Regions from separate parts of the Enterococcus sp. LJL90 genome, predicted to be linked through region 2. Evidence: riboswitches for the same ligand, from Rfam matches in the RefSeq annotation. Region 2 holds a riboswitch; the other holds the start of a gene.
The links. A riboswitch is a leader RNA that binds a small molecule or an ion and turns the genes downstream of it on or off. The one in region 2 is predicted to bind thiamine pyrophosphate.
Positions count from the first base shown of each region.

Region 1: it holds a riboswitch for thiamine pyrophosphate, as region 2 does, so the genes downstream of both, thiT (energy-coupled thiamine transporter ThiT) here and tenA (thiaminase II) in region 2, are expected to answer to the same signal.

Region 1 covers NZ_JBXPBQ010000001.1:174,563-178,779, reverse strand. The annotation lists gene AC1Z3S_RS00830 (class A sortase) at 1-378, opposite strand, end outside; gene AC1Z3S_RS00825 (hypothetical protein) at 718-1,500, shown strand; TPP riboswitch at 1,552-1,652, shown strand; gene thiT (energy-coupled thiamine transporter ThiT) at 1,697-2,299, shown strand; gene AC1Z3S_RS00815 (helix-turn-helix domain-containing protein) at 2,686-3,363, opposite strand; gene AC1Z3S_RS00810 (helix-turn-helix transcriptional regulator) at 3,949-4,217, opposite strand, start outside.
Region 2 covers NZ_JBXPBQ010000001.1:936,814-941,030, forward strand. The annotation lists gene AC1Z3S_RS04275 (GNAT family N-acetyltransferase) at 295-705, shown strand; gene AC1Z3S_RS04280 (MIP/aquaporin family protein) at 903-1,553, shown strand; gene tenA (thiaminase II) at 1,630-2,301, opposite strand; TPP riboswitch at 2,380-2,481, opposite strand; gene AC1Z3S_RS04290 (hypothetical protein) at 2,703-2,963, opposite strand; gene AC1Z3S_RS04295 (acyl-ACP thioesterase domain-containing protein) at 3,230-3,970, shown strand; gene AC1Z3S_RS04300 (asparaginase) at 4,075-4,217, opposite strand, start outside.

The sequences.
Region 1 (4,217 bases), 760 kb from region 2:
CTCAACCCCTTTAAAAATCGGCAGGTTAATCCCCACTGAAGGCACTGCTACCGCTCCGATGACCGCAAAATCCGAATCTGAAAATTGGTCTTGGATAACCGCCTCCGTGCTAATGGCGGAAACCTGATCATAATCAAAGGTCGCCTGGGCATCCTGATTTTCAACGATATCGTCCCGCGTATAATTACCAATTGAATATTGCTCGGTATTGCGGGCCATTAAAAAATCTTTAATCTGCTCATTAAAAACTAACGCCAGGCCGGCAACTAGCAACAGCAGCAGAAAAATATTCGACAGCCAGCGGAGCACCGGATTGCGTTTTTTCCTTTTGCGGGTTGGCTGCGGCCGTTTAGCCGAAGCTTTCTTTTTCTTACTCATGACCGTTCCTCCTGTCGATTGCCCTTAAGACAACCAACGTTTTCTTATTGGTATTTTACCACATTTCCTTTAAGATTTCGTAAAACTGCGCTTGTCAGGGAATAGTCTCACAGCCTTGTGAAAAATTTGAAAAACTAAAAAAATTTCCTTCACAAAAACTGAAATTTAATTTTCTTTTTTCATTCGCCGCCAATTCTTCCGCAAAATCGTCAGCTTAATGATAGAATACTGTTGACTTTTGTCTCCTTTGTAACAAAATCTTAAAAGAAAAGAAATACCTAATTTAATGAAAACAAGGTAAAATAGAATTAGCATAATCTAGGATGGGGAGGGGTTTAATTGAACAGCAATATTTGTGTCCACATCGACACATTGAATAACACCGTTTTAACGCGGGGCATCTATGCCAGCGACTTTTTTGCTGCCATCACCCACCAGCCTAAGAATTTATTATTATTAGATACCGCGACAACTATGGGGGAATTTGAATCTCATACCGGTATGAAGATGATTAAAGGGACCGAGGCCGTCATCAATTACGGCCAGCAATGGCAACGGCGGGGACCCAGCAGCCAAAACAAGTGGATTGATTTTAATGATGTGACGATGCTCAAGGAATTAACACCGATTGAAATTTCTGAATTATTGTATCTCGGTCACACACAGCATCCGCTACGTTCGCCGTTTTTTTATAAAATGCAAAATAATTTTGTCTACTTCGATGGTAGCGGCTACTTCAGCAAGACCTATTACCGCTACTTAGATGAATTTTTCCAAGTCTTGGCGAAAAAAATCACGACAATTTTACAGCCGCGGGTCAATGAACGCCGCTCGATTTTTCGCCGCAGCAGCGCTGTTGAGCCGATTCCAACAAGTCAGCTGAAAACCTTGAAGCACCTCTTTCAGGAGGGAATTTCCTTTAGCTTTGATAAGGCGGAATACACCAATCAATTATTTAAAATACCCATTTACGTTGTGGAAGATCGCTTCTGGAAGTCACAATCAGCCCAAGCAAGTGAGCAGCTAGCAGCTTCGATTACTTACAACGCCAATGAAAAAAGCTGGCAAATCGCCATTGAAAATGACGATTTAAATTATTTAATCAACCAAAATGCAAATTAATTACTCGCTAAAGCATATTATCTGTGATAAAGTAAATGCATAATTAAATACAACTTTGCAAAGGGGAGCCCTTGTGGCTGAGATTGAGTAATACTCTAAACCCTCGTACCTGTTTCGGTTATTCGAGCGTAGGAATTGTAATGGTCAGACGACACGTCCAACCTCTTCTTTGCATAGACCAAAGGAGAGGTTTTTTATGTCGAAAAAAATGGATATTCGTGTGTGGGTCGAAGGAACATTGGTGGCGGCCATGGCAATGGCCTTGTCTTTTATTCCGTTGCAATCATTAAACGCTAGTTTAGATTTATCACTGGGAATGGTCCCGTTAGTTTTGTATTCTTATCGCCGCGGCTTAATCCCCGGCCTAACAGCCGGCTTTGTCTGGGGCCTTTTAAGCATCGTCTCCGGCAACGCACTGAAATATATGGTATCAGTACCACAAATTATTTTTGAATATCCCTTCGCCTTTGCTTTTGCCGGCATGGCGGGCATTTTCGCCCGCCAAGTACAGCAGGCTATCAGTGCTGACAAAACAAAAAAAGCCATCACATACGTTGTGATTGGCGGCATTGTCGCAGCCTTTTCCCGCTGGTTCTGGCACTTTTGGGCAGGCGTATTCGTCTGGGGCGCTTACGCACCCGAAGGCATGAGCCCTTACTGGTATTCCTTCACGCTAAACGGCGCCAGCTTTTTAATGAACGCCATCTACATCGCAGTTGTTTTAGGCGTGTTGGTTTCAGTAGCTCCTTCATTGTTTGTGGTGAAGACTGCACCGCAGGTTTTTTCGGCGAAGAAGTAAAAAAATCCTTGCTTTCAATTTGGTGCACTGCCCTCAACAATTTTGATTTCTTGAGGGCAGTGCTTGCCAATAAAAGCAGGGATTTTTTATGTTCGATTGTCATATACTCGGGCTGTTATTCGTGCAGGAATTCCTTCTGGACCTAGCTCAACGGTTAATAGTTGACCAAAATTACCATTTTTAGCAGCCACATCTAAAGTATTATAAATTTCGATTTTTTAGTTGACATACTCCGCAGCAGTGGCCAATTTTTCTAAACCTGCCGTCAATTCTTCCTCGACCTGTTCCCGATCCTTTACGTAGGCATAGTTTTCCGGGATATCCGCATAGGAGACGATATTTTCTCCTTAATAAAATACGGGCTCACTTTCATTTGTCTAAGCTCTCTAAAGCCCACGGGTGGATTGCAACTTGTTGGATATAGCGTACCCTTTTGTCCAGTTCGTACTCAAGCTGTCTTTAGAAAATCCCGCCCCCACCAATTTCTTGCGAATTTTGGCGATTAGCTGTGAAAGTTGGACCAACCGTGAATTTGTCACTTCACCAGGCCAAATTAGCTGACTTAACTGTTCTCGATCAATAAAACTGCCCTGTGCATTAAACAAAATAATAAATACTTTCCGCTCATTTTTGGATAAGCTATCCAAAAATTTCTCTTGGCGAATCTCAATACTTTGCTTTGAGATTCGCTCAGCTAAAGTTGTTTCAGCTTCCGTCATGATATCTTTTAACTCAATTAAAGAAATATTTTTTCTGATTCTTTTTAAAACCCCAAATTCCTCATGTTCAACAGTATTCTTCGCTGTATTTTCCTCAGTTACCTGAAGTAAAACAGCATCTGCAGCCTTTGTCGCAGCAATAATTGGTTGGATTTCTTCTTCCAAAAAAATAGTTTGACTAATTATGATAATGGTGAAAATATCCAAATACTTCTGCCCTCGTCTCTTCAAAATACTCTCAAACATGACTTTCGAGCAAAAAACTTCATATCCCAATAGTTGAAGTTTATTTTGAAAATCTGATTCTGATAAAACATCCTTCGTAAGAATCCCTATATGTGCCACCACAACACCTCCTAAAAATTTACCTTTTTTACTCCTTGCTATTACAAAACTTTAAAAAAAAGCAAACATCTACCGATTTTTATTTATCTATGACTAATTATCAAAAATAAGAAATATCATTTTTGATATGATTCACTAATAATTTTAAAAGCTTTACAATAAAGTGTCAATTTATATTTGGCCGTTTTAAAGTAATATTTTTTTATATTTCTATATTTATAATTAATTGCAATTATTTTCATCCTTAAATATTCTGTGTACCCTCTCAGATTATAGCAACGAAAAACTGCAATAAAAGCAGTTCCTAAGATAACTATTTAAAAAGTTAAAAGTATTTCCTTTTGAGGAAGAAATCCTCTCCCATTGCAAATACTGAAACGTTTAATCAAATTCCCAGTTCTATTAAAACTGCAGCCGCTAATTTTTATTATCTTATGATCGAAAAAATTTTTCTTTTTATGTAACTAGTTGACACACTGTCCTGTTCTAAGTAAAATTTTTTCCTTTCATCTCTTCCGTCAACCAATCAAAATCCTAAAACTTCTATTTATATATAGAAAAAAACTGCTCAGTTACAAGCAGTTTTCAGGTGATATATTTTATGATAGGCTGTTCAGTTAGGACTTTAAAATACTCCCCACCTGAATCCAAACTTGCCATGATCGTTTGAAAATCCTCAGCCTGTTGAGGGTTTTTAATTGGAACAAAATCGTAATTGCCTTGTTTGGTTCGGTAACTATAAGCCCATGGATTGCCGGCTGTCAGTTTAGTGCTGTAGGCTTTCCCGAAGACAAGATATTTCATATCTGTAAATGGAAAGAAATGCAATTTGGCCTCAGCCAGCCATTCCATAA
Region 2 (4,217 bases):
AAAAATTGAAATCAACGACAAATATTGTTTCAGAGTCCTTTGGAAAAATGAACTTGCATTTTGACTTAGATTACAAGGGCCGATGATTTCCGTTTCAATTGGCCGGATTTTCGTTTGCTTAGTTCGCCGTTTTCAGAATTTTTTTTGGTGTTGAGCAATAAAATTAGCAAACTAACTTAACACTTCATTTCCAAGACAAACTTGTGCTATCTTTAAATAAAAACTGTTTTATAAATTCAGATTGGAGTGTTTTTTATCCTATATCTAAAAGAAATTACCGAGGAAAATTGGCGTGTGGTAGCAAATTTGTCAGTAACAACTGACCAAAAAAATTATATTGAAACAAATAAAGACTCTTTATTAGAAGCGGCTTATGACAAATCGCTAAATTGGCTTCCTCTAGCTCTGCAAGATGATGAAATCATTGTCGGCTTTGCGATGGTGGGGGCTTTTGATGAAAAAACGAAGACAATTTGGCTTGACCGCTTGATGATTGATCAAAAATTTCAGCATCAGGGTTACGGCCAAAGATTTATGAAAAAATTACTTGATTACTTGCAACAAAATTGGTCTGTAACTCAGATTCTTTTAAGCGTTCATCGGGAAAATAAAAAAATTTTTCAATTTTATGAAGCGACTGGTTTTGTGAATACACATCAAATTGATCCGGACAATGGAGAAATTATTATGGTCTTGACCTGCTAAGTATTTTTTGTTTATCAAAAAAAATGTTATATTTTCTCATTTATTTAAAAGAAACAGAAAAAGAAAACGTTCGCTTTTAATTACTATTTTAAAGATAATTTAAAACGCTTTCGCAAAGGCTTATCCTTTAATTTTTTCTAAAACTTGTGTTATATTAACTCTGCAATTATTTCAGTTTAAGAAAAGGTGTGGAAGCGATGAGAAAGTATTTTGCAGAATTTTTAGGAACTTTTATGTTGGTGTTTTTAGGAACCGGCACAGTTGTGATTGCCCAAGGCGATACTTTAGCAATTGGCTTGAGCTTTGGTTTAGCCATCACGATTATGGCCTATGCGGTAGGCGGCGTTTCCGGTGGGAATTTTAATCCGGCGGTCTCAATGGCAATGATGATTAATAAGAGATTGTCAGTCAAAGATGGTCTAATTTATATTGTTGCGCAAGCTTTAGGAGCAATCGCTGCTTCTGGTGTGTTATCCATCTTTATTTCAGCCCTAGGTTTAGACAGTGGTCAATACGGGCAAAATGATTTTTCAAAAATCAGTGCAGGAATGGCTTTCTTGGTGGAAGTAATCATTACCTTCTTATTTATTTTTGTTATCTTAATGGTCACCAGCAAACAATTTGGTAATGCGCAAATGGCACCAATTGCGATTGGTTTAGTCTTGGCCTTCTTAATTATTGTGGCCTTGAATTTAACTGGCGGCTCTTTAAATCCCGCAAGAAGCTTAGGACCAGCATTGTTCGCCGGTGGTACGGCTCTCAGTCATTACTGGGTCTTTTTACTAGCTCCATTAGTCGGTGGAGCACTGGCAGCTTTTGCAGGTAAAGCAATGGGCAGTGAAGAATAAAAAATTTAACCAACGAGAAGTGCCCACAAAAGTTAGCATTCAAAACTGACTTTTGTGGGCACTTTTTTAATTAATTTCAGCTTTTTTCTGATAACCAAGTTTCGCCGGTGAAGGCCATCTCCCAAAAAGCTAGTTCGTATTCTTTGGAAAGAATAAAATCCTCTTTAATTTTGGCTTTTTGCTGGTTAGTTAAGTCAGCAGCCAATTCATCCATTAAGTCAATCATTTCCTGTGTTGAGGTTTGGAACCAATCACTGGCATAGGTCGCCAGCCAATTCTGATAAATTTTTGGTGCCGGCTGCGCTGTGACATAGGTCTTACCAATATCTGCATACAACCAATAACACGGGAGAATTGCCGCAATCGTGTGGGCCAAACTGCCACTCATGCTGGCACGATAAAGGTGCGAGGTATAAGCATAAGCCGTAGGAGCTGGTTTCAATTCTTGAATTTCCTGTTGACTGATATTCAAAATTTCTGCGTGCTCCTGATGGACAGTTAACTCAGCTTCAGCAGTCAGCTTGGCTTTTTCGGCCAAGACGGCTGTCAGAGCAAAATCCTCGGCTTGTGAAGCAGCAATAGCATGGATTTTGCCGTAATGCTTAAGATAATAAATGTCCTGCAAAATATAAAATTTAAACTTTTCCAGAAGCAAATCACCTTGAACAATTCCTTTTACAAAAGGATGATGTAAACTTTTTTGCCAACTTTCTTCTGTTGCCAAGCGCAATTCTTCAGTAACTCTCATAAAAAAAATCCTCCTCAAGTCCTTCTAAAGACGTGACGCAGGATGGTATGTTTAAGTCAGCTACAGATAGACCCTCAGCTTGCTTAAACTCTACTTCCCTCCGCTGGTCCTAACCAGTTCAGGTTCTAAGGGTGCTAAACTTTTGTTTATCTCAGCCCGCAGGCGCCCCTAGTAGAAATTTTTTTATTTGTCTTGCTAAGTAGTATGCTAACAGATGTCAGATTGAAGTCAAGAATAAGCAAAAAAATAAACCACTAGCTGCGGTGGTTATCTGGAGAAAAGCCGTTTTAAAATTTTTGAAACTTTACCAATCTTTGAAGGTCGATAAAGTGAAAAAATTAGAAAAGGTTTCTCAAGATAAGCCAACTGTTTGCTAGCAGTTTATAAAATAAGTGCAAAAATTAATCTTGTTTTGGTGCTTTTTTCTTAAATAAAACAATCGTGAAGACTGCTAATAATGCTAACGTTAAGAAAATTAAGCTGATATCCACTTTGGCAGACATAAAGCCTAACACTGCGGAACCGATAATTCCGATAAAAGAGCCGATAATACCAAATTTTTGCAAGCCGTTTAACTGATCCATCACATCACGGAAACCAACTACAAGGCTAACGGATGCAGCAAAGGCAATAATTCCTAATACAATATGCAAGAAAATCATTTTCTCCCTCCTCTCCTTGTAAAAGAATAGCAAACAAATCATATTTATCGAAACAATCTGCTTCAACAGTGAAAAAAAGATTTTGCAGTTGGCAAAAAGCGAACAGCCGGGATTTAACTAGCACTAACTTTGAAATCCTTTCAAAAATAGGTGTAAAAGCGATTTTTTTTTCGGATTTTCTTTTGATAGTTTCCTAGATTTGCTAAAATGAATTGAAGCTTTAGTTTTGTCGCAAAATTTGCGATTAGGAAAGAGGAGGCAGGTTTGTGGCTAAAAAATATACAAAAGAGCATGAAGTAACCTTTTATGAATGTGATGTCAATCAGCAGATGACCTTTCCAGCACTCTTAAGTGTTGCCGTGAAGGTTTCAGAAGATCAGAGTGCGTTGTTTAATCGAGGGAATGAATATATCCATCAGCTGGGCTTAGGTTGGGTAATTACCAATTATCAAATTGCTATCACAAGAATGCCGACAGTCGGCGAAGTTTGCCAAGTTACTACGGAGGCCAAAGAATACAATAAATTTTTCTGTTATCGCAGCTTTTGGTTTCATGATGCAGCTGGCAATGAGCTCGTGGCAATTGAGTCGGTGTTTGTCTTGATGGACATGGCAGCCCGCAAAGTGACCAGTGTGCCGGATGAGGTCATTGCCCCTTATGAAAGTACCAAAGTAAAATCAATTCGCCGATTTCCAGCAATTGAAAAGGTGGAGACAGGAAAGACGCTACCGTTTCGGGTCCGTTTTTACGATATTGACAGCAATCATCATGTCAACAATTCAATTTATTTCAATTGGATGATTAACGCACTGGACTACCAATTTTTAGTCGAGCACCGGCCGTTGAGCGTCAACATTCGTTTTGATAAAGAGGTTGAATATGGTGCGACGGTGGACAGCTTAGTGGAAGTTGTTGAAAAAGAAGGACAGCTTTTGACCCGCCATGAAATTCGGCTGGGGACCGAGCTTTGCTGTGAAGCGAATTTTATTTGGGAGCCAATAAAATAAATAAAAAACTTCAGAAAATTGTATCTTGAAGTGACTTTTGAAAAGCCAGCTAGTTAGGCTAGCTTTTCGTTTCACGACTTTCACAATTTTTTGAAGTTTTTTTACTATTCCTCCAAAAACTCTTGCCGTTCAGCGGCCAGCAACTGGCTATTAATGGCAATCAATAATTTTAAGCGGGCCTTTTGGCTGTTGATGCCATTGCAAAAGATGACACCTAATTGCTGCAGCTCTTGACCGCCACCTTGAT